DNA from 4 places in the Paenibacillus pasadenensis genome. Region 1 is predicted to be linked to each of the others. Evidence: riboswitches for the same ligand, from Rfam matches in the RefSeq annotation. Region 1 holds a riboswitch; each other region holds the start of a gene.
What was found. Region 1 has a riboswitch for cyclic di-AMP ahead of B8V81_RS07070 (TrkH family potassium uptake protein). Riboswitches for the same ligand answer to the same signal wherever they lie in the genome.

Region 1 (5,714 bases):
GGTTCGCGATCTCGTTCCACCGCGAGCAGCGCGGCAAGTCGATGACCGAGTCGCGCCTCGACTCGATTTCCGGCATCGGGGAGAAGCGGCGCAAGCAGCTGCTGCGGCATTTCGGCTCGCTCAAGAAGATCCGCGAGGCGAAGGCCGAGGACTTCCGTCCGCTCGGCATCGGCGACAAGCTCGCAGAGCGCATCGTCGAGGCGCTGCGCGAGGAGTAGCGGCGAGGGCGGCCGGCCAGCAAAAAGAGACGAAGCGGGAGGGAGTCCGCTTCGTCTTTTTCGTCTGCGCCGGCCGCGTCAGGCCGGCGGCGGATAGGCGGCCGCGCGCCTTTGCAGGCCGTACCGCCGCATCAGCCACGCGACGGCGATCGGCGCGACGATGTAGATGACGCCGGCGACCGTCTCGGCCGGACGGCCGGTCATGAACAGGGACATCGACATGAGCACGCTGTTCATGACCGCATGGGTGAAGACGGCGGTGAAGAAGCCGAATTTCAGGAACAGGTACGAGAACAGCAGGCCGAGGATCGTCAGCTCGATGAGCCTCGTCGTCGACGGATAGATCGGGTAGGTGACATGGCCGAGCGCCCAGATCACCGTCGGGATGAGCGAGGCGAGGAACGGATTTTTGATCCATTTCATCAGCAGGCCGATGCCGAACAGCCGGTACACCGCCTCCTCCTGGATGGCGGCGCACCATGCGAGCAGCGGCATGAGCCAGAGCGCCGCCATGTTGTACGGCGACTGGGTCACGTCCGTCGTCGCCCAGGCGCCTGTGGCGGCCGAGAGACCGCCGAGGATGAGCGTCTGCAGGCCGAGCAGCAGGAAGGCGAACGCGTAGGAAAGCTTCATCGCGCTCCACGCCTCGGCTCCGAAGCCGGGCTCCGAGCCGGCGGTCCAGAGCGGCCGGCCCTGGGCTCGCCACAGCCCGTCTCCGGCCACGAGCGAGAAGTACGCTCCGACCGCCATGACGAAGGTGAGCGCCGTCATGAAGACGAGCTGGGCCATCGCCGCCAGCTCTGCGTTGACCTCGCCCCCGTAGATCGCCCGCAAGCCGTCCAGCAGATTGAAGTTGTTGATTGTGTAGAAGGCGAGGAAGACCAGCGCCAGCGCCCAGCCCCGGCGGAACGACGTGAAGCGCCTCATGACGATGGCGTAGACGATGGCCAGCAGCGTCATGATACCGGACGGCAGCAGATTGCCGAGCAGCGACAATTGCTCGCCGAGCCGGTCCTGCTCCATCGTATAGGCGGCGTAGGAGGCAGGGACCTCGTAGACGGGCTGGAAGCGGGTCAGCCTGATCTCGCCCTCCAGGCGCTCGCCGGCGGCGAGGACGATCAGGCCCGCTTCGCCGACGGTGATCGCCGCCGCCTCGTAGCGGACGGAGCCCTCTTTGGCCGGGCCCGAGCGTCGCAGCTGGCCGAGTCCGAGCTCGTCGGCCTGTCGCTGGACCGTCCGGTCCAGCGCCTCGCCCTCCAGCGCGGAGCTTCCTCCGTCGCCTCCGGTCGGACCGAGCACCTGCTTCCAGCCGACGAGCTTGCCGCTCGTCATGCCGATCTCGACGAGCAGCCGCCGGCCGTCGTCGAAGTTCTGCGTCACCTGCCAGACATCGACGGGCACCTTGAGTCCGGCGCTGCTGTCCAGCGTCTTGCCCAGCTTCTCCTTCGCCACATAGCCCGCCATCAGCCTGTCGGCCTGATGGACCGCGTGGGCGTTCTGGGGCAGCGCGCGCAGCTGCTTCTGGGCAAAGTCGGCCGCAGCCGCCATCGCCTGCCCGCGGCTGACCGGGTGGACCGGCTCGCTCTCCGCGCCGACTCCGGCTGCCGAGGGGATGACCTGCAGCAGCAGGAATAAAGCGGCTCCGATTGCGCCACACCAAACGTATCTTCGAAAAGCCTGGTCAAGATGGGATGAATTCATCGAAGTCCTCCTTGCTGATGGCGCTGCCTGGTTGGATCCATGGTTTAACCTTACCACAGCGGCTTTCCTTTTATCCATGCCGCCCGGCCGCGCGGACGAGCCAGCGGGCAAAAGAGCGAGCGCGGAGGGGCTAGCATCCTCCGCAATGTCCGCCAGCCTCCAAAAACGAAGCAAATCGGCCGCCAACGCCTGCGGACGCATTTGGTAACCTGTCCTTTATCCTATATAATCAAATCCGATCCTATAGAACTTTAAACTGCCGAATTCCGGACGACAAGCGCCGGGAACGGGGGAACCAGCGCGGACGGCGGCTCGTGGAGCCGGACAGCCGATCCGCAGGGGTGAATTCCGCTCGGAACTTTTCCGGGGGGATAGGGCGGCCGTCACGCCCGAATCCGTCAGCTAACCTCGGAGGCTTCCATGACAGGACTCACACAGGCGCTGGGCACCGGGTGTTTCCGGTGCCTATTTGTCGTGTGCAAAAAAAGGAGAATGGCCGCCTATGACCGCTTGGAGGCTGCAGCTGAGGCAGCTGCTCATCCCTTCCCCGCCGAGGATTCTGATCGCCGGCTTCGCTTTCATCATCGCGCTCGGCTCGCTGCTGCTGATGCAGCCGTTCGCGACCGCGGACGGCCTGAGGACGCGCTGGATCGACGCGCTGTTCACGGCGACATCCGCTACCTGCGTCACGGGCCTCGTCGTCGTCGACACCGGAACGCATTATTCGCTGGCGGGCCAGCTCATCATCCTGGTGATGATCCAGATCGGCGGACTCGGCTTCATGACGATGGCGACGCTGTTCGCGCTCGTGCTGCGCAAGCGCATCTCGCTCAAGGAGCGGCTGCTGCTGCAGGAGGCGATGAACCAAGGCTCGATGGAGGGCATCGTACGGCTGATCCGCCGCGTCCTTTTGTACTCGCTCGTCATCGAGGGCTGCGGCGCGCTGCTGTATGCGCTGCGCTTCCTGTCCGACATGCCGCCCGGGCAGGCCGTCTATTACGGCATCTTCCATGCGGTGTCCATGTTCAACAACGCCGGCTTCGACATCATGGGCAACTACAGCAGCATGACCGCCTATGTCGCGGATCCGCTCGTCAATCTCGTCACCGTCTCGCTCGTCATCCTCGGCGGCCTCGGCTTCATCGTCCTGTCCGATCTGGTCGACTTCCGCAGGCATCGGCGGCTGACGCTGCACTCCAAGGTCGTGCTGCTGACAAGCGGCGGCCTGGTGGCGCTCGGGACGGCCGTCATCTTCCTGTTCGAATACGGGAATGCCGGCACGATGGGACCGCTCGACCTCGGCGGCAAGCTGCTCGCGTCGCTGTTCCAATCGGTCGCGACGCGCACCGCCGGACCGAACTCGGTGGACATCGGAGCGCTGACCCAGGCGAGCCTGTTCTTCATGATCCTCCTCATGTTCATCGGAGCGTCGCCCGGCTCGACCGGCGGCGGCATCAAGACGACGACGTTCATGACGCTCGCGGCGGCGATGTGGGCGATGCTCCGGGGCAAGGAGGACATCGTGCTGTTCCGCTACCGGCTCGCCAAGGAGCGCATCCTCAAGGCGCTGACGATCACGATGCTGTCGATCGCCATCGTGCTCGCCTCGACGATGGTGCTCTGCACGCTCGAGGACCGCGACTTCCTGCGCATCCTGTTCGAGACGGTGTCGGCGTTCGGCACGGTCGGGCTGAGCACCGGCATTACGCCGGGGCTGCAGGATGTCAGCAAGCTCGTGATCAGCTTCGTCATGTTCGCCGGCAGGCTCGGCCCGCTGACGATGGCGTACGCTCTCCGGCCCAAGGCCAGCAAGGAATATTACAAGCATCCGGAAGGCAAGATCATCATCGGATAGGAAAGGAAAGAAAGAGAGACAATGGGTAAGGGAGCCAAAGGAAGTCAATTCTGCGTCATCGGACTGGGCCGTTTCGGATCCAGCCTCGGCAAGGAGCTCGTGCAGCTCGGCCATGAGGTGCTCGGCATCGACCGCAGCGAGGAGCTCGTCGACGATCTGAGCGGCACGCTCACGCATACCGCCTGCGCGGACTCGACGGACGAGGAGGCTCTGCGCGCGCTCGGCATCCGCAATTTCGACTGCTGCATCGTCGCCATCGGCGGGGATATCCAGGCCAGCATCATGACGGCGATCCTCGTCAAGGACGCCGGGGTCAAAAAGGTCGTCGTCAAGGCGGTCAGCGAGCTGCACGGGCGCGTGCTGGAGAAGCTCGGCGCCGATCGGGTCATCTATCCCGAGCGCGATATGGGCATCCGCGTCGCCCATCAGCTCGTCTCGCCGAACCTGCTCGACTACATCGAGCTGAGCTCCGATTACTCCGTGGCGGAGCTGTCCGTGCCGCGCTGCTTGGCGGGCAAGACGCTCGCCGACATCGATCCGCGCAAGCGGTTCGGCTGCAGCATCGTAGCCGTCAACAAGCCGCAAGGCATCATCATCGCGCCCAAGGCCGAGCAGGTGCTGGCCGAGCGCGACGTCATGGTCGTCATCGGCACGAACGAGGGGATCGAGGACTTCGAGAACATGGTCAGCGAGCGCTGACTGAGGGCATCCGGCTGCGGCGGACCGAGCCGGCAAGCGGCTACGGCTGGCCCGGCAGGCCGCTGCGGGCGCTCAGCGGCAAGCCTGAACGCGCCGCGTAGCCGGCCGCCGCTTCCGCGATCCATTGGCGGACGACAGGCTCGAGCAGCGACGGATCGCCGTGGATGAGCGAGGTCGTGCGCCGAGTCTTTTTCAGCTCCGGCAGCGGCACGAGCATGAGGTCGTTGTCCTCCGCCATCTGCGGCCGGATGTACGATCGCGGCAGCAGCGTCGCCGCTCCGCATGTATGCAGCAGGCGCAGGATCGCCTCGAAGGAGTCGATCTCCATGCGCACGTCGGGATGCAGGCGGAACTTGTCGAACAGCTCGTCGGTAAGCGTGCGGAACCAGGTTCCCTTGGAGAACAGGATCATCGGCAGCCCGTTCAGGTCGCCGATCGCGAGCTTGTCGGACAGCATGCGCCCGCGCGGCAGCACGAGCTCGAGATGGTCGTCGAACAGCTTCACGCAGTGCAGCTGCGGATCGTCGATGACGGATGCCACAAGGCCGAGCTCGATTTTCCGGTCCCGGACGAGCGAGACGATCTCGTGGGTCTTGCCGGTCACGGCCTTGATGTCGATCTCGGGATGGCTGGCGGTCAGCGCCTGGATGAGGTCGGGCAGCGTCGTCTGCAGCGTCGTCAGGCTGGCGCCGATCGTCAGCGTGAAGCGGTGGGTCTGCTTGAACTCGGCCAGCGTGAGCAGATACTGCCGATGCATCTGGCGCAGCTGCACGGCGTAGTCGTACGTCAGCTCTCCGATGCGCGTCAGCTCCAGGCGGCGTCCGACGCGGCGGAACAGCGGCGCTCCGAGCTCCTCCTCGAGCTTGGCGATCTTGCGCGAGAGGGCGGGCTGCGACAGGTTGAGCAGCGCCGACGCCTTGTTCATGCTCGACTGCTCGACGATGACGGCGAACAGCTGAAGATCTTCCTGCATCGCGTTCCATCCTTTCGGCGATCCGATTTGCTTATGCTCCTATGTTATAACATTGTATAAAAAATAAACAATATCTTTATAAGCGAAAAAAGGGTACGATGGGAACTGTGGCTAATCTGTGTCCGTCCTGAAGTCGGATGCTGTCGTGAATTGTTGACGCTCCCAAGAACGGGCTGTAAAATGGATAAGGTTTGTCCCTGACGATGATTACGCATTCAAACGGCTGGAAAGGAGAACGCATTATTTATGAAAGGAAATTCCTATTTGG
Region 2 (5,714 bases), on a different contig from region 1:
CCGTCTTGCGCCGGCCTCCATTGGCCCGCAACATGATCTTGGCTCCAATATGAGCTTCCATGCTGCGCTTGATTTCCGACAAAGCATTTCTAGCCATTGGCACTACCACCTCTTTCCTTGTCCATTATAGCCCAAGAAGGATGGCAATGTCAAATAAACGAAAATTATATCATCGTACCAACTTTAGTGTCAATGAATATTTTTCGACTTTCTCAAGGCGCAAGAGCGGGCTTTCACCCTCCCATATAATAAGGATTCGGCTTGACCTGCTTGACCTCGATCGGCTTCGGCAAGCCGACCCGATAGCGTCCCATCGTCTCGATGCCGCCGACGCCATCGATGCCCGAAATCGTGCCGTGGATGACATCCGGCAGGTTCACGCATTCGCGGATCGACGTGTAGCTCGCCTTGATCGCGATGTAGACCGGATCGAGCGCATGGATCAGGATGCGGCCGGGCGAGCTGGCGAAGTTCGCTCCGGACTGCAGCAGCGCCTCGTAATAGGACTGGCAGGCGCCGGCCACGACGACGAGGTTGTCGCGGTTCTTGTCATATTCGCGGGCGACGTGCACCGCGTTGACGAAGTTCTGCGAGTTCTTGTAGCTGCCGATGCTGTACAGCTCGCTGCGGCCCGGCGTCTTGAGCAGCCCGTCATGGCCCGTGATGACGACGATGTCCGGCTTGACCTGCGGGAGCAGACGATAGAGCAGGTCCGCCATCTGGTTCTCCGCCACGTGCAGCCCTTGAGCAGGCACGTTCATCTGGTTGTACAACTGCATGCTCTTGCGCATGTAGTTCGCATCTCCATCGAGATGCAGCACCTTGCCCGGCAGGTCGAAATACGCATGCTTCTCTTCCGGTCGGTAGTCGAGCTCGCTGGCGAAGGCATGGTCGATGAGTTCCGCGCTCATGCGCCGGTTCGAAGCCTTCACCTTGCTTCTCAGCGATTTCGTGACGCCCAGCTCCTCCGGGTTCGCTACCTTCTCCAGGTCGGCGAGCGGCGCGTCCGCGAGCAGACGGTAATCCGATCCTTTAAGTATGGCCGTATCCCCATAAACCGCCTCCACCCGGAAAAGCACGTCTCCTCCATAGGATCGCCGAACGACAAAATCCCCAGTTTCCACTGTGCCATCACCTCTAGCCTCAGCCTATGGGCAATGAGGGCGAATGGTGACAGCCGGATCGGAAACCGGGGGGTTCAAATCATCAGGTCAGGCTTGCTTCAGGCCTTCCCGCTCGAGGGCCGCCGCGAGCGCGGCATACTCCGGCAGCGAGAGCGTCTCGCCGCGGCGCACCGGGTCGATGCCCGTCTCCTGCAGGACGCGGGTCAGCTCCTCGCGCCGGTTTTTGCCGAGCCAGGACGACAGGTTGTTGTGGATCGTCTTGCGCCGCTGCGCGAAGCACGCCTGCACCGTGCGGAAGAAGAAGTCCTCGTCGGCCACCTCGACCGCAGGCTTGTCCCGCATCGCCAGCTTGATGACCGCCGAGTCGACGTTCGGCTGCGGGATGAACACCGTATGCGGCACGATGCAGACCAGCTCCGGCACCGCGTAGTACTGCACCGCCACGCTGAGGCTGCCGTAGGCTTTGGTGCCCGGCTTCGCCGCCATCCGCTCGGCGACCTCCTTCTGGATCATGACGACGATGTTCTCCAGCGGCAGCCGCTGCTCGAGCAGCTTCATCAGAATCGGCGTCGTCACGTAATAGGGCAGGTTGGCGACGACGCTGACCGCGCTCGTCTCCGCGAACTTGTCGCGGAACAGCTGCTGCAGGTCGAGCTCCAGCACGTCGGCATGCACGACCGAGACATGCTCCTCCGCTCCGAGCACCTCCTGCAGGATCGGGATGAGGCGCTGGTCGATCTCGACCGCGGCGACCGCTTTCGCCTGGCGGGCGAGCTGCTCGGTCAGGGCGCCGATGCCGGGACCGATCTCGAGCGCGCCTTTCGTCTTGTCGAGCCCTGCGGCCGACACGATCTTGTTCAGGATGTTCGGGTCGATCAGGAAGTTCTGGCCCAGGCTCTTCTTGAAGGAGAATCCGTGCCGCTCGATGATTTCCTTCGTCCTTCTCGGTGTCGCTACATCGGTCATGATCCGATTTCCTCCTTCATCTGCTCCAGCGCCTCGCGGAACTCCTTCCGGCTGATCCGGAAGCTTGCGCAGCGCTTCATGAACTGCTTGCCGTTGCAATAGCCGATGCCGAGCCGATTGCCCATGAGCAGCCGGCGCCGCGCGGCATCCGGATGGACGAGCAGCCCCGCCTCCATCAGATCGGCATGGGTGATTTCCGGCTCGCCGGCCGCGCCTTCCGTACGCACGGATGCGAGCGCGCGCCGCACCGCCTCCGGCGAAGCGTTCTCGACGCCGATGTCTCCGCGGTAAAGGGCGTCCTCCTGAGGCAGGAACGCATGCTTGCAGCCGGGAATGCGCTGAGAGACGATCTTGCGGATGCGTTCCCCGGCGTGGTCGGGGTCGGTGAAGATGATGACGCCGCGCCGCTCCATCGCCAGCTCGATCCGGCGGAGCACCTCCTCGCCGACAGCCGAGCCGTTCGTCTCGATCGTATCGGCCTCGACGGCCCGCTTGACCGCCGTCGTGTCGTCCTTGCCCTCGACCACGATGATTTCCTTGATCACTGGCTTGTCTCCTTTGGTTCCGCTTGCTTGCGACAGGGTAAAAGATCACAACTAGCTTTGACCCTTTCGCCGTCCCTTACTCCCCGCTATTTCCTTATAAACGCCCAAAACGGGCCGCTGAAAAACAGCGGGCCCGCTCGCAAAAGATCAGCTCAGCTTCGGCTTGGTCGGTCCAAGGACATAGACCGTATAGCCTCGCTTCTTGCCGAATTTTTTCACGTAGGATTCACTTTCGTAGAACACGTCGATTTTCTTGCCGTTGATCGCTCCGCCCGTATCTTCGGCGCGGCGGAAGCCGATGCCTTCTATATACACCCACCATCCCAGCGGGATGACGTCCGGGTCGACTGCAATGGTGCGCCCTTCGGACACTTTCGCTCCGGAGGCGGTGACGCCGTAACCGGGGTCGCCTTTGGATTTGCCCGTGGAGGCGAATCCGGCGGTATACGCGGTCAGGGTAACGTTGGTGAGAACTTTCTTGGCTTTGAGATCGAGACCGGATTTGGTCTGAGCTAGGGCTGGAGATGAGGATGCCGCGGTCAGGACCGCTGGCTTCGGTTTGGGCTTTTCCTTGGTTCCCACCGCCACGACCTTGCTGACGGCTTGTTTCTCCATGGATTTGGCGAGCAGAGTCTTCGTGACCAGTTTGCCGTCCTGGTACACCTTTTCGAAGGTTTTGACGAGTTGGCCGTTCTGGCCGGCCTTCACCATCTTGAGCTGCCCCTTTTCCAGGGTAGCGTCCTGCTTGCGGACGACGGTGAACGGGATGTCGTGCTTGGTCGTAATCTGATGCTTGTCGATTCTCATGACGCGGATCGTCATGTTGGCTTTCAGCTTGCTTTCGGAGCTCGGGAATACTTTATCCTGCTCCCGTACGGCAATATTGGATTCTCCGATCGCCGCTTCCACGGTCTTTTTGGTGGTCTTCACCTGCAGGGCCTTGCCGTCGGCAAGAATCGTCACCGGCACCGCCTGGTCGATCACGATGCGGTCGCCCTCCTGAAGCGCGGCGCCGAGCGGAATCGACAGCTCGTCATGCGGTCCGACCGCGATCGCCTGCTCCTCCAGCAGCTGCTGGAGCGAGGAATGGCTCGTGCTTACGATTTTCTCCTGCCCGTTCAGCACCAGAGAGACGCTTTTTTCCGACGTCCCTTTCAGCAACACCAAAAACATGAAAGTCATTGCGAGTGAGATCGTTATGCTAAGGATAATCAAACGCAGGTTGTCATGCTTCCATCGCCATTGGAAAGACTTGCTGGATGATCGTTGTACATGGGTTTCCTTTAAAGGGATAGCGCCCACTTCTTCGGTCCTCCTTACATAGCCCCGCCGCCTCGTGTTACGCATGATAATTCAAGACGCGACTATTAGGTTTTGTACGTGCCGAGCAGCACGCCGCTGGCAGCCTCGCCTCACCTCCACCGTTAACCCTATGTCGACGTATAATTCATTATTCAAACAAAAAGAAGCCGTCGACAGAGGATCTGTTTCGTGGCTTCCCGGGTGGTCACGATCAGGTGGAAGTGGAGCACGAGGTTGATCTCTCTTATATGCGCTTACGAGGTTAGCTGACGGGTTCGGGCAAGAGAGCTGCCCTATCGGCTCAAGGACCCTGCTCGTGGTCCCGGCGAATTCACCCCTGGAAAAGTACAGCTTGTCTGGCGGTCAAGCGTCATCCCTTCGGTATGTACGGCTTGCGTCCCCTTCTGCTGCGATGGTTCCCCCGCTCCCCCCGTTCGGGGAGATTAAGCGAATGATGAAAATCCTGCATCACTCAAAGCTCTGTGTTGAATCATACCGTTTCCTTCAAGCGATTGTAAAGACACGATAAAATCCTCTGAGATTCAAAATCGAGGGTTTTCGGGCGATGACGGACGTTTTATTCAAGGAAAGGTCAATCTTTCTCCTCCACAAGTCTTTTTTCATCCGATATCACGCCATTTTAAGAAATTTGGAAACATTTTCTTGCATTTGCCGATGTGATGGAAACGATTTCTTCTACAGATTTACCTTTTATTTCCGCAGCCGTTTCGGCCACGAGCGTGACGAAAGAGGTTTCGTTCCGCTTGCCGCGATGGGGGTGCGGAGCGAGGTAAGGAGAGTCCGTTTCGAGCAGCAATCGGTCCATCGGCACTTGCGCGAGCACCTCTTTGGGAACCCTTGCATTTTTGAACGTGACCGGTCCGCCGAAGGAGATGTAGAAGTTCATGTCGAGGCACTGCTTCGCCGTTTCCCAGCTGCCGGAGAAGCAGTGCATGATGCCTCCGACCTCCTCCGCTTTCTCCTCGCGGAGGATGCGGACGACATCCTCATGGGCGTCGCGGTTATGGATGACGATCGGCTTGCGGCATCGCTTGGCGATCGCGATCTGGTCGCGGAACGCCTGCTGCTGGACCTCCTTCGGCGAGGTGTCCCAGTAATAATCGAGCCCGATTTCTCCGAGCGCGGCGACCTTCGGATTGCTCATCAGCGACTCGATCCAGGCCAGATCGCCCTCGCGCAGATCGGCCGTGTCGGTCGGATGCCAGCCGACGATGGCGTAGACGAAGGGATAAGATTCGGCAAGCTCCAGCGTCGTCGGGATCGTTTCCCGGTTGAAGCCGACATTGAACAGCAGCTCCACGCCGGCTTCCCGCGCGCGCTGAATCGCTTCGGCGCGGTCGTTGTCGAATTTCGGTGAGTCCATATGGGTGTGCGTGTCGATGATTCCTTTCATGGTTCGACTCCTTTCATGCTTCGCCGCTCTGCTCCAAGCCCAGACGGGCCGCCGTACGCGGCTTCAGCTTATGCCGGATCCGTCCGGCGGCTTCTTCATCATAATACAGGCGGTAATGGCCTCGGTGCATGCCCGTGATCGAGGGAACGACATCGGAGCGCAGCGAGATTTCCGTTACGGCTCCGCTCGGCTCGAGCAGCAGGATGGGTGGCTTGCCCCTTCCTCCATCGGTCAGGCCCTCGGTCGCGGATCGATACACATGATAAGGAAGATCGTACGGGAAATCAATTTCAAGCTCATAGCCCGGATCCATTCCCGCCGCCGCCATTTCCTCGAAGCACAGCTGCGCTTCTGATTCATGCT
Region 3 (5,714 bases), on a different contig from region 1:
TGTTCCTGTACCGGCTGCTGTGGGGCTTCTTCCTGTACCGGCTCGTCGACTCCGTCGTGCGCCCGCTCGTGCAGCGCTATCCCGGGGCGGACGGAGCCGCCACCGGCGCAGACGCGATCTTCTGGGCGGAGTCGCAGTTCCGGCTGCTCAAGACGGATCTGGCCCATCCGTATCTGTGGCTGCTGGGCGGACTGCTGCTCGCCCGCCTGCTGCTCGGTCCGCTGCTGAGCGCCGGACTCGCCTACTCCGTGCGGCATGCCGCGGAATCCGGAGCCGAAGGAGGCACGCGCTTCCTCGAGGGCATCCGCGTCTGCTGGAAGCCGTTCATCCTGCTCGCTGCCGCCGAGCTGACGCTCGCGCTCGCTCCGGCCGTCTGGCTTGCGCGGGAGGGCTTCCAACGCTTCCAGCACTACAGCTCGCTGCCGCAGCTGGCCGCGGACGCGCTGCCCTGGGCCGGAGCGTGGCTGCTCTGGATCGGACTGCTCCATGTGCTGATCCTCAGCCTGCAGTTCGGCGCGGCAAGCGGCCTGGGCGCAGGGGCGAGCTTCCGCCAGGCGCTGCGCCGCCTGCTGCCGCTGGCAGGCGTCAGCCTCGTCCTGCTGCTGCTGTCGGGCCTGCTGCAAGCCGGCGTCAGCGCTGGGGCGATGGCCTGGGCCGGCCTTGCCGCCATCGTCATCCAGCAAGGGTATCATTTCGTCCGCACGCTGATCGACGTCTGGATCCTCTCCGCGCAGTACAGCTGCTGGTCCGACAAGCCAGATGCCGGAGGACGTCAGGTTAGTTGACAAATCCGAATGTCCATCCTATAATTGTGTAAATTCTCTGACAATTTTGTCTTGTTTTTCGGACCCGAATGCGGTGTATATAACATCCAGGCCGGCCGCGCAGCGCCGCCCCGGCACCGCCCCGCGAACACCAAACCTTCATCTGCCGATGATCGTACGATCATCATCCGCAGCTTTAATGGAGCATAGAAGCCATCGAATGCAGGACATGCTAGAGGAGAGTTTCATTTTAGAGAGAGAGGAAAGATTGACCATGACCGAAAAAATCTACGCCTACTACGAGCAGCTGCATCAAGCGACCGGCGATCTGCTGGACCGCGCCGGCGCCTACCGGAACGCGCAGGAGCTGGAAGCCCTGCAGAGCGAGCACGCCCGCCTGCGCCCGGAAGGGCTCGACCTCAGCGAGGCCGCGCTGACCCGCCTGATGGGCATGCGCACGAAGCTGCTCACGTTGATGGAAAACTCGCTGTACACGGCCTGATCCCCCGATTCGGATCGCTCCGGCGCGAACGACGCGCCGACCGCAAAAGCGCCCCTCGCGAGGGGCGCTTTTTTTCGATGCGGCAGAGCCGAAGCGGCCCGCCGGCAGAGGCGTCGATTCGACTCCAGCCCCCGAAGCAAGCGCTGTCATTTGTCTCTTTCAACATGAGAATTATGAGAAAATGTCGGGAAAGGGAGGAAAATAGCTTAAAGAAAAGAATACCACTTCCAGAAGCAGTTCAAACATGCCGAGTTCCATGACTATGGAAACGGGGGAACCATCTCAGGGTGAATTGATTTCGCCCTCCTCGCCGCAAGGCAGGAAGGCCGAGAAATCATAGGGAACCTTCAACCGAACCCCACAGCTAACCTCGTAGGCTCTGGAAGGAGCACTTCAGCTTTGAAGAAGAAAGCCGCAGCAATCGCACTCGGACTTGCCCTGCTGTTCTCGGCAGGCGCGCAAAGCGCATCGGCAGGATCCAAAATGGACGGCGTCATCAGCGACGTCATCGGCACGCCGTACAAGTCGGCGGGCACCACCTCGAAAGGCTTCGACTGCTCGGGCTTCACGTCCTACGTGTTCAAGCAGTTCAAGATCACGCTCCCCCACTCGTCCGCGGCTCAATCGGCCATGGGCAAGAAGGTCGCCAAAGACGACCTGAAGGCGGGAGATCTCGTGTTCTTCAATACGAGCGGCAAGGGCGTCTCCCATGTGGGCGTCTACGTCGGCGACGGCAAGTTCGCTCACGCTTCCTCAAGCCGAGGCGTGACGATCAGCGAGCTGAGCGAGTCCTACTACGCCAAGCGCTATATGTCCGCCCGCCGCGTCATGGACGAAAAGACGTTCGAGAAGTACGCGGACGACGCTGCCGACCAGCCGGACGGCGGTCCGGACGTCGATTAAAAGCCTTTCGAAGTCGGACGAGCAGACCGCAGCAAGCCTCCCCTCGGAGCGCCTGCTGCGGTTTGTTTGCATTCCGGCAGGGTAGTACGGAAAGAGCATGATCGGCCGCGGCCGATCCAAGGAGGCAAGGACATGTATCTGTTCATCCACCGCAAGGATCTCCGAGCGGGCGATCTGCGCGCGTTCGACTACGCCGCCAGCCTTGGCATGCCGGGCATCCATGCGCTGATCCTCGACCCGGCGCAGCTCGGGGACGGCCGCGCCGAGTCCCATCCCGGACGGCATTTCCTGCGGGCGGCCGGTCTGCTGCTGCGGGATTATGCGGCGCAAGGAGCCGAGCTGCAGCTGCTGCACGGCAATCCCGCCCTCGTGCTGGACGAGCTGCTCGAGCGGGAGCCGATCCGCGAGGTCGTCGTCACCGCCGACCATACGCCTTATGCGCGGCGGCGGGACGAGCGGCTCGCCGCCGTCTGCCGCAGCCGGGGCGTGCGCTGGACGGCGCTGGAGGACGTGCCGCTCGCCGATCTGGACGCGTTCCAGGAGCAGACGGGAAGAAAAGAGCCGTACCGCGTGTTCACGCCGTTCTACCGGGCGTGGAACGGTTATGTCCGCTCGCGGCTCGCGCCGCCTCCGGCCGTCGCTGCCGGCGGCCTGCCGATCGCCCGGCTCTCCGGCGGCGGCAGCTGGAGCGTGCCGGGCGAGCTGGCCGGCCTGCTCGCGGCCCCCGTGCCGGAGGACGAGCGGCCCGAGCGGCAGCTGGAGCGGTTCCTCGGCGGCAGCCTGCAGGCGTACGAGGAGCTGCGCGACCGCTACGCGCTGGATGCCGGGAGCGGCCTCTCGCGCTGGCTGAACGTCGGCGCGCTGTCGGCCCGGCGCGCCTACGGCCTCGCCCTGGATGCCGCCCGGACCGAGGACGGGCGCGAGCCGCTTGCCTTCGGCGGAGCGGCCGACTGGCGGGCGGACGCCGCGGGCCAGCTCGAGCTGGCGCTGCCGGGCAGCGGCGAAGGCCCGGGCTCCGCGCCGCGCGATCCGTCGGCCGCGGCGGCGCGCTCCGGCGCGGAGAGCTGGATCCGCCAGCTCGCCTGGCGGGAGTTCTACCTGTACCAGGCGCGGTTCGACGCGGACTTTTTCCGCTATGAGGAGCAGGTCGACCTGTCCGGCCTGACGGAGCGGCATGCGGAGGCATGGCGGCAAGGCCGCACCGGCATCCCGCTCATCGACGCGGCGATGACGCAGCTGCGGACGACCGGCGAGCTGCCGAACCGGCTGCGCATGATCGCGGCGATGTTCCTGTGCAAAAACCTGCTGGCGCCGTTCACGGCGGGAGAGCGATGGTTCCGCGAGCAGCTGCTCGACTACGACGCTACGCTGAACCGCGGCGGCTGGCTGTGGAGCAGCTCGCTCGGCTTCGACGCCGCTCCGTACTTCCGCATCATGAATCCGGTCGTCCAGTCCAAGCGCTGGGATCCGGACGGCGCCTACATCCGGCGCTGGCTGCCCGAGCGGGCCGGATGGTCCGCCGCCGCCGTGCACGAGCCTTCGCCGCAGGCGGTCGTCGACCTCAAGGCGTCGCGCGCCCGCGCCATCGAGACGTACAAGCGGCTGCTCGCGAAGCCTTCCCGCCCGCTCGATCGTCTTCATTAGAACACATAGACAAGGCGCAACCAAGACTACGCCAGCGAAGGAGACGCACATGGGAATGCCTCGACCGACACCAGCCCCCGCCCGGGCAGACGCCCGCGCCGCCGTCCGGCGCAAGCCGCGACGCAAGCGGAGCCCGCTGGGCGGGCTGCTCATCGTCGCCGGACTGGCCGCCGGGACGCTCGCCCTGCTCAAGCTGGAGCTGCCGCGGGCGTTCGACAAGATCGTGCCGCAAGGCCTGTACCGCGACGTGCCGCCCGTCGCCGGCCTGCATCCCGAGGTTCGGGCGGCGAGCGAGCGGCTCGCCGCCCAGGCGAAGGCCGCCGGCATCGCCGTCGTGTTCACTGACGGCTTCCGCAGCGAGGCCGAGCAGGACGAGATCTACGCCCAGGGACGGGATCGCGAGGGCCGCATCGTCACCCATGCCAAGGGCGGCGAGTCGTTCCACAACTACGGGCTCGCGATCGACTTCGCCCTGAAGGACCGCTCCGGCGACATCATCTGGGACATGGAGTACGACGGCAACAAGAACGGCCGGGCCGACTGGCTCGAGGTCGCCGACATGGCCAAGCGGCTCGGCTTCAGCTGGGGCGGCGACTGGGAAGGCTTCAAGGACAACCCTCATCTGCAGATGGATTTCGGCTACTCGATCCGCGAGCTGCAGCTCGGCAACCGTCCGGACGGCTCGCTGCTCGCGGACGGCACGGCGAGCGGCCCGCCAGAGAAGGCGGAATAATTTACAAATAAACTATTTGCCGATAAACAACCCCGCATAAAGCCCTCTTAAGATAACGGATGAGCACTCGTTCATACCTAATTCTCTTGGGAGGGTTTTTTGAGATGAGAAAATCAAGCAAGACGAGCCGCATCCTGCTCGGGGCGATGCTGGCCGCCGCGACGGCCGTCGGCGGAGCCGGACTCGCCGAGCTCGGCCCGCAGCCCGCCGCGGCCGCGGAAGCTGCGGAGACGGCGAATGCCGCCCCGTCCATCTACATCGCCCCGATCCACCAGGCCAAGTTCCTCGCTGGCGCGAAGTTCGATTTTCGCGTCGAGCTGAACGACTGGACGGGCGACGCCTCGACCGTCCGCATCACGATCAACGGCAAGAGCCCCGAAGCCGTCTTCGGCAAAAAGCTCGAGCTGACCTCCACCGCCAAGAGCCGCGAATTCACCGTCCGCGACGTCTCCTTCCCCAAGGCCGGCCCTGTCTCCGTCTCCGTCCAGGCCGGCAGCCTGAAGCGCACCGTGCAGTATGAAGTCGTGAATACGGAGCAGGCCGGCCGCAAGGCGAAAAACGTCATCCTGTTCGTCGGCGACGGCATGGCCCAGCCGAGCATCACGATCGCCCGCGTCATGTCCAAGGGACTGACCGAGGGCAAGTACAACGGCCTGCTTGAGCTGGACAAGCTGGAGCAGCGCGCCGTCGTGACGACGTCGGGCATGGACTCCCTCGTCACCGACTCCGCCAACAGCGCGAGCGCCTACAACACCGGCCATAAATCGGCGGTGAACGCGCTCGGCATCTACCCCGACAATACGGAGAACTCGCTCGACGATCCGAAGGTCGAGACGCTGGCCGAGATGCTCAAGCGCTCGCGCGGCATGTCCGTCGGCATCGTGACGACGTCCGAGATCGAGGACGCCACGCCGGCCGCGGTCGTCTCCCATACGCGCCGCCGCGCCGACAAGGCCGAGATCGCCGACATGATGCTGCAGCTGCAGCCGGAGGTCGTGATGGGCGGAGGCTCGGCGTACTTCCTGCCGAAGTCCGTGCCGGGCTCCAAGCGCAAGGACGAGAAGGACCTGATCGGCGGCTTTGAAAAGGCGGGCTATACGTTCGTCGAGAGCGCGGCCGGCCTGAAAAGCTCCGGCACGCCGGACAAGCTGCTCGGCCTGTTCCATAC
Region 4 (5,714 bases), on a different contig from region 1:
GAGCAGCAGCGTGACGGCGAAGCCGATCTCGACGACGAACATGACCGGGTTGCGGACCATCACCCGCGGATCCAGCTTCAGGACCGATTCCTTCAGAGCCTGGCGGACGATCGGTCCGCCAAGCGTCGATCTATTTTGGCTCATGGCTAGCTCTCCTCTTTTCTGTCCGTTCGGCTATGGCTTCAGCGTCAGCTGCTCGGCGATCGGCCCCAGCACGAGGCTCGGGAAGTACGTCAGCGCGCCGACGATGAGCACGGTGCCGAGAAAGACGGCGCCGAACGTAGCCGAATCGGTGCGGAACGTGCCGATCGTCTCCGGCACGGCCTTTTTGGCGGCGAGCGAGCCCGCGACCGCAAGCAGCGTGATGATGGAGACGTACCGCCCCAGGTACATGACGATGCCGGTGCTGAGGTTCCAGAACGGCGTATTGTCGCCTAGTCCCTCGAAGCCGGAGCCGTTGTTGGCCGCGGACGACGTGAACTCGTAGAGCGCCTGGGTAAGGCCATGGTAGCCCGGGTTCGAGATCGTATCGGGATAAGCATAAAGAGCGGCGGCCGTCGGCAGCAGGATGAGCGCCGGCTGCACGAGCAGCGTCAGCGCGATCAGCTTCATTTCGCGACCCTCCAGCTTCTTGCCGAGAAACTCCGGCGTCCGGCCGACCATCAGGCCGGAGAGAAACACCGCCATCAGCGCGTACAGCAGCACGTTCATGAGGCCGACGCCGGAGCCGCCGAACACGGTGTTCAGCATCATGTTCATGAGCGGCACCATGCCGCCGAGCGGCGTGAACGAGTCGTGCATCGAGTTGACGGCGCCGGTTTCGGAGGCGGTCGTCACGACTGAATAGAGCGCGGATTGCGGCACGCCGAAGCGGGTTTCCTTTCCTTCCATGCTTCCTTGGCCGGAATCATAGCCGAGCGCCGCGATCGCGGGGTTCGCCTCCTGCTCGGCCGTCAGCGAGACGCCCAGCATGACGACGAACAGCAGCGCCATGGAGACGAACAGCACCCGCCCCTGCTTCGGATTGCCGACGAGCTTGCCGTACGCGAACGGCAGCGCCGTCGGCACGAGCAGCATGAGCAGCATCTGCAATAGGTTGCTGATCGCGTCGGGGTTTTCGAACGGATGCGCGGAGTTGACGCCCATATGGCCGCCGCCGTTGTTGCCGAGCTCCTTGATGGCGAGCAGCGAGGCGACCGGACCGCGCGCGATCGTCTGCTCCCCGCCCTCCAGCGTCTGCGCGGCGGCAGACGGCTCCAGCGTCTGCGGCACGCCGAGCGCGACGAAGACGAGCGCCAGCACAAAAGCGATCGGCAGCAGCACCCGCGTGATCGAGCGCACGAGATCGACGAAGAAATGGCCCATCGGCTTGCCGGCCAGCCCTCTCATGAACGCCATCGCCGCGCACAGCCCCGTCGCCGGCGAGACGAACATCATGAACACGATCGCGATCATTTGGGACAGATAGGATAAGCCGCTTTCGCCGCTGTAATGCTGCAGGTTCGTATTGGTCATGAAGCTGATCGTCGTGTTGAACGCGAGCCGCGGCTCCATGTTCGCGATCCCGCTCGGATTGAGCGGGAGATAGGCTTGCGTGCGGAAGACGGCGTAGACGAGCAGCAGCATGACGCCGTTGCTGACGATCAGCGCCGCGGCGTAGGCTTTCCAGCTCTGGCTTCCGGGGCGGATGCCCCCGAGGCGGTAGATCAGCCGCTCCGCCGGGCCGAAGACGCGGTCGAGGCCGGTCGGCTCCAGGCTGTAGGCCCGATAGAGATACAGCCCCGCCGGCTTGGCCAGCAGCAGCACGAGCAGCAGCGTGATTGCGATGGATAGTCCTGCCATCATGGGAGGTGGCTCCTTCTTGGGTCAGAATTGGTCGGGGTGAAGCAAGACGTAGACGAGGTAGAGGAACACGGCCGCGACGACAACCCACAGGAGCGCGATCATCGTTCCTCGCGTCCTTCCTGCGCCTGCTTGCCGCACCAGGCGAGCAGGCCGAGCATCGCGGCGGTCAATCCGATCAGCAAGGCGAGCATGCCGATATCCATCATGTGAATGGCTCCTTGTCTTGGCGGGCTTCGTCCTGAATGAGGTAAAAGACGTCCTGCCCGTTTGTATGAATGACATAATCCGCTCCGAGCGACTTGTAGACGCCGCCCGAGCCGCGGCCTTGCGTGACGACGAAGATGCTGCGGCCGGTCCAGCCGCGGAAAATCTGCACATAGCGGCAGCAGAGAGCGAGGCTGCTCTCGAACAGGTAGACGTTGCCGCATCGGCATTCAGGCGCCGGATTGCGGTCCTTTTCGGCCGTATCGATTTGCATGATTCGACCTAAGCCGAGGCGCTCCAGCCGCTGCCTTTCGCGGCGGCTGTTGACGACTGCGGCGCAAGGAATCCGCATGCGCTTCAGCTGCATCAGGAAGCGTTCGCCGGCCGCTGTGGCCGGCGAGACGAGTATCGTTTCGGGATCGAGATCCATGGTGGTTCTCCTTCGGGTGGCGAGGGCGGCGGACGGCTGCGGACCGGGATCCGCTTTGGAAAAAAGCGCGCAAAAAACCACAGAGGCAGCGGCCCCTGTGGTCTTGGTCAGATCACAAGCGTCATCATCCTCTCTCCCGATCGGAGCACGGCGCGCTATGGCGCGCGCCGCCTCCTGCGCTTACGAGGTTAGCTGTCGGATTCGGACGGTGAGAGTCGCCCTACCCGAGGGAGACGGATTCCATGGATCCGCTCCCCCAGGATTCACCCCTGGAGCCGCGGCGGCCGACTCTCACATCGGCGGCCGCAGGCTCCGCTTGGTTCCCCCGTTTTCCATTTCGGAAACTCAGCGTTGTCAAAAGCTGGTCTGGCTAGCTGAGACGAATCTTACACCCGGACTTTTCGGAAAGTAAAGCCGGGCCAGCGGCGAAAATCCGGCCGCGATCGCGCTTGTCGAGCAAGAAAGGCCGATCGATCTCCATTTCTCTCTCTGAATCTCGCTCATTCTCTCGAATTCATCTCGACGCATGCCAAAAACCCGCCTCCATCGCCGATTTCATTCTCGGCAAACGAAGGCGATGGTCGCGCTTACATGAAGCGGGACGGCTGAATTCCGCCTGCGCCGCCTTTTACAGACCGCCCTCTCGTCGCGTAGGATGAGCAGCAAAAAAAAGCGAAGGAGCAATTGCCATGCCCAAATCGGAACACATCCTCGTCTGCCTGTCGTACGGCCCGCACGGAGAGCGCCTCATCCGCCGCGGCGCCGAGCTTGCCGCGGCGGCGGGCAGCCGCTTGGTCGTCCTGAGCGTGGTGTCGGACGTCGAGGCGGCGCCCGGCTCGGCGCAGGAGGAATGGCAGCGCGTCTGGCGCGAGGCCGCGGCCGAAGCAGGCGCGGAATTCCGGGCGGTGCCGTCCGCAGGCCGCAAGGCCGTCGACGTGATCGCGCATACGGCGATGATCGAGCGCATGACGCAGATCGTCGTCGGCCAGCCCGTGCCGACGCGCTGGGAGGAGCGGTTCCACGGCTCCTTCGTCGACGCGCTGCTGCGCCGGATCGGCCAGACCGATCTGCATGTCGTCGCCGTGCAGCGGCTGGACGAGGAGCTGGAGCGGACCCATGAGCGCGGCGTCCGCGTCGCGGTCGCCGCGCGGGACGGCGGCTACGTCATCCAGAGGACCTTGGACAAGAATGGATGCTCCGGCGTCTTTTTCCGCAGCCGCGATACCGAGTTCGAGCATGGCCTGCTGAAGCTCAAGGACGGCAGCAGCCGCAGCCGCGCCTTCAAGGTGCGTCACGGCGCCGTCGTCGATCCCGAATTCCCGGCCTTCTGGCGGAGCAGAAGCTAGGGCGTGTTTGCATAACCCGAAGCGGGATTGCAAACACGCCCTAAGGAGACGTTTTTACGCGATTTTTATTTGGCAGACCGGGTCGCCGGGCGTAAGATCAGCTTAACGAATCCATCCAGCCCGTGAACTCCAGCTCGTCGTACCGGTAGAACTGATCCAGAATCCGCTCGCGATCGTCGAGGAACAGCCCGCCCGCGACCTCCGACACGAGCTTCGGTATCGCATGGCGCATGCCCGACAGCGCGGAGGCGGATAGGCCGCAACTGATCATCGCGGAGTAGTTGAACGTGTGAAGGCCGTGCAGCCGCGACGCGCCCTCCTCGTCCCGGCTCGTGAAGGCGAAGCCCGGCGTCAAATACGGATGGGCGTCGAGCACCGGGCTGGCGATGTCCGCCGGCGCCTCGTACCGGTCGCCCCAGCGGGCGATATGGCGCTCGACCAGCCGCAGCTCGGGACGCAGCGCCGGGTCGGTCAGCAGCCCGGTGCTGACGACGAGGAAGTCGAACGACTCCTCGCCCTGCGGCGTCGTCACGACGGCCCGCTCTCCTTCCGTCCGCACCGCGAGCCAGGGCGCTCCGACATGGAGCCGGAAGCCCGGCCAGGCGGCCGCCCGCTGGAACGTGTCGTTCGTCGGCGGCTGGTTGTGCTTGAAGAAATGCGCCATGACGGCGTACTTGTCCTCGTCGGACAGCCGCGGGAAATGCTCGATCATGCCCGAGTGCTCCATTTGCCGGATCGGATTGATGCGCGGCAGCTCCGGCCGGCGGACGAATACATGCGCCTCCGCGACGCCCGCGGCCAAGGCGAAGCTGGCGTTGTCGAACGCCGACGCGCCTCCGCCGAGCACGGCGATCCGCTTGCCGCGCAGCGCCTCGAAGTCAATCGCCTCGGACGTATGCGCGTACAGCTCGCGCGGCACATGGCGCGACACGAGCGGCGGCACATGCCACTCCCCGCCGCCCTGGATGCCGGTCGCGAGGATGACCTTGCGGGCGAGCAGCTGCGGAGCCGGCGCGCCGGGGCCTTCGAGATGGAGCCGGTAAAGGCCCTTCTCCAGCGGCTCGACGAGCGTCAGCCGCGTCTCGTTGACGACAGGCAGGTTCAGCACCCGGCGGTACCAGCGCAAGTAGCTCATCCAGTCCCCGCGCGGAATTTTGTCGATCGCCTCCCAGCCCTCCGCGCCTGCCTGCGCCTCCCACCAGGCGCGGAACGTGAGCGACGGAACGCCGAGATCGATGGACGGCAGATGCTTGGGCGTACGGAGCGTGTTCATGCGCGCGTACGTTTCCCACGGCCCTTCCTTGCCCTCCGGATTCTCATCGAGGACGATGACGTTCGAGACGCGTTCCTTCATTAAAGCAAATGCGGCTCCGAGTCCGCTCTGGCCGCCGCCGATGATGGCGACGTCATGCACATGGCCTTCGTCATGGCTCCTCGGCTGGACCCAGCCCGCCCCTCCGAAGGCGATATAAGACAGGTCCCGCTGGACCTGGGCGTTCAGTTGCTCTAGGCTCATCCCGCATCGTTCCTTTCTGCTGTTCCGCTTGCCGGCCCGGCGGCTGGAGGTCAGACTATCTGCCGCATCCGATTCGTCTTTTTGGCGACTAGACCGTTTCAACCCTTTATCGCGGCTCTCAATGTCTCCTTCATGTTATATTTTATCACATCATGCGTAAAGAGTTGCGGAAAGAACTTGTAACTCGCCGCCTTCGATTTGTGCCCGTTGACAAGAGCGGGACGATCCTGCTGATGGCTCATATCGCTTTGCGCAGCAAAAAGAGCCGCGCAAAGAGGGCGGCTCGGGGCTTGCCATCGTTCCTGATTCCAGCCTCTTATCGACGGTCATAACGGGCTCAGCTGCTCAACTTCTTCGTTTCGACTCCGTCTCA

Region 2: another riboswitch for cyclic di-AMP. It lies ahead of B8V81_RS00125 (resuscitation-promoting factor); the one in region 1 lies ahead of B8V81_RS07070 (TrkH family potassium uptake protein).
Region 3: another riboswitch for cyclic di-AMP. It lies ahead of B8V81_RS10545 (C40 family peptidase); the one in region 1 lies ahead of B8V81_RS07070 (TrkH family potassium uptake protein).
Region 4: another riboswitch for cyclic di-AMP. It lies ahead of B8V81_RS19060 (hypothetical protein); the one in region 1 lies ahead of B8V81_RS07070 (TrkH family potassium uptake protein).

The regions. Positions count from the first base shown of each region.
Region 1 covers NZ_NFEZ01000003.1:805,131-810,844, reverse strand. Annotated here, with positions in the region: gene uvrC (excinuclease ABC subunit UvrC) at 1-218, shown strand, start outside; gene B8V81_RS07075 (CPBP family intramembrane glutamic endopeptidase) at 297-1,919, opposite strand; cyclic di-AMP (ydaO/yuaA leader) riboswitch at 2,167-2,351, shown strand; gene B8V81_RS07070 (TrkH family potassium uptake protein) at 2,422-3,774, shown strand; gene B8V81_RS07065 (potassium channel family protein) at 3,796-4,473, shown strand; gene B8V81_RS07060 (LysR family transcriptional regulator) at 4,514-5,446, opposite strand; gene B8V81_RS07055 (succinate dehydrogenase cytochrome b558 subunit) at 5,693-5,714, shown strand, end outside.
Region 2 covers NZ_NFEZ01000001.1:22,186-27,899, forward strand. Annotated here, with positions in the region: gene veg (biofilm formation stimulator Veg) at 1-97, opposite strand, end outside; gene yabG (sporulation peptidase YabG) at 234-1,124, opposite strand; gene rsmA (16S rRNA (adenine(1518)-N(6)/adenine(1519)-N(6))-dimethyltransferase RsmA) at 1,212-2,090, opposite strand; gene rnmV (ribonuclease M5) at 2,087-2,635, opposite strand; gene B8V81_RS00125 (resuscitation-promoting factor) at 2,783-3,937, opposite strand; cyclic di-AMP (ydaO/yuaA leader) riboswitch at 4,174-4,397, opposite strand; gene B8V81_RS00130 (TatD family hydrolase) at 4,578-5,351, opposite strand; gene B8V81_RS00135 (HD domain-containing protein) at 5,365-5,714, opposite strand, start outside.
Region 3 covers NZ_NFEZ01000004.1:184,222-189,935, reverse strand. Annotated here, with positions in the region: gene B8V81_RS10555 (hypothetical protein) at 1-785, shown strand, start outside; gene B8V81_RS10550 (hypothetical protein) at 1,039-1,266, shown strand; cyclic di-AMP (ydaO/yuaA leader) riboswitch at 1,502-1,660, shown strand; gene B8V81_RS10545 (C40 family peptidase) at 1,666-2,169, shown strand; gene B8V81_RS10540 (cryptochrome/photolyase family protein) at 2,302-3,813, shown strand; gene B8V81_RS10535 (M15 family metallopeptidase) at 3,863-4,546, shown strand; gene B8V81_RS10530 (alkaline phosphatase) at 4,651-5,714, shown strand, end outside.
Region 4 covers NZ_NFEZ01000004.1:2,232,329-2,238,042, reverse strand. Annotated here, with positions in the region: gene kdpB (potassium-transporting ATPase subunit KdpB) at 1-144, opposite strand, end outside; gene kdpA (potassium-transporting ATPase subunit KdpA) at 175-1,842, opposite strand; gene B8V81_RS26310 (potassium-transporting ATPase subunit F) at 1,867-1,947, opposite strand; gene B8V81_RS19060 (hypothetical protein) at 2,048-2,479, opposite strand; cyclic di-AMP (ydaO/yuaA leader) riboswitch at 2,642-2,840, opposite strand; gene B8V81_RS19055 (universal stress protein) at 3,169-3,825, shown strand; gene B8V81_RS19050 (FAD/NAD(P)-binding protein) at 3,923-5,341, opposite strand.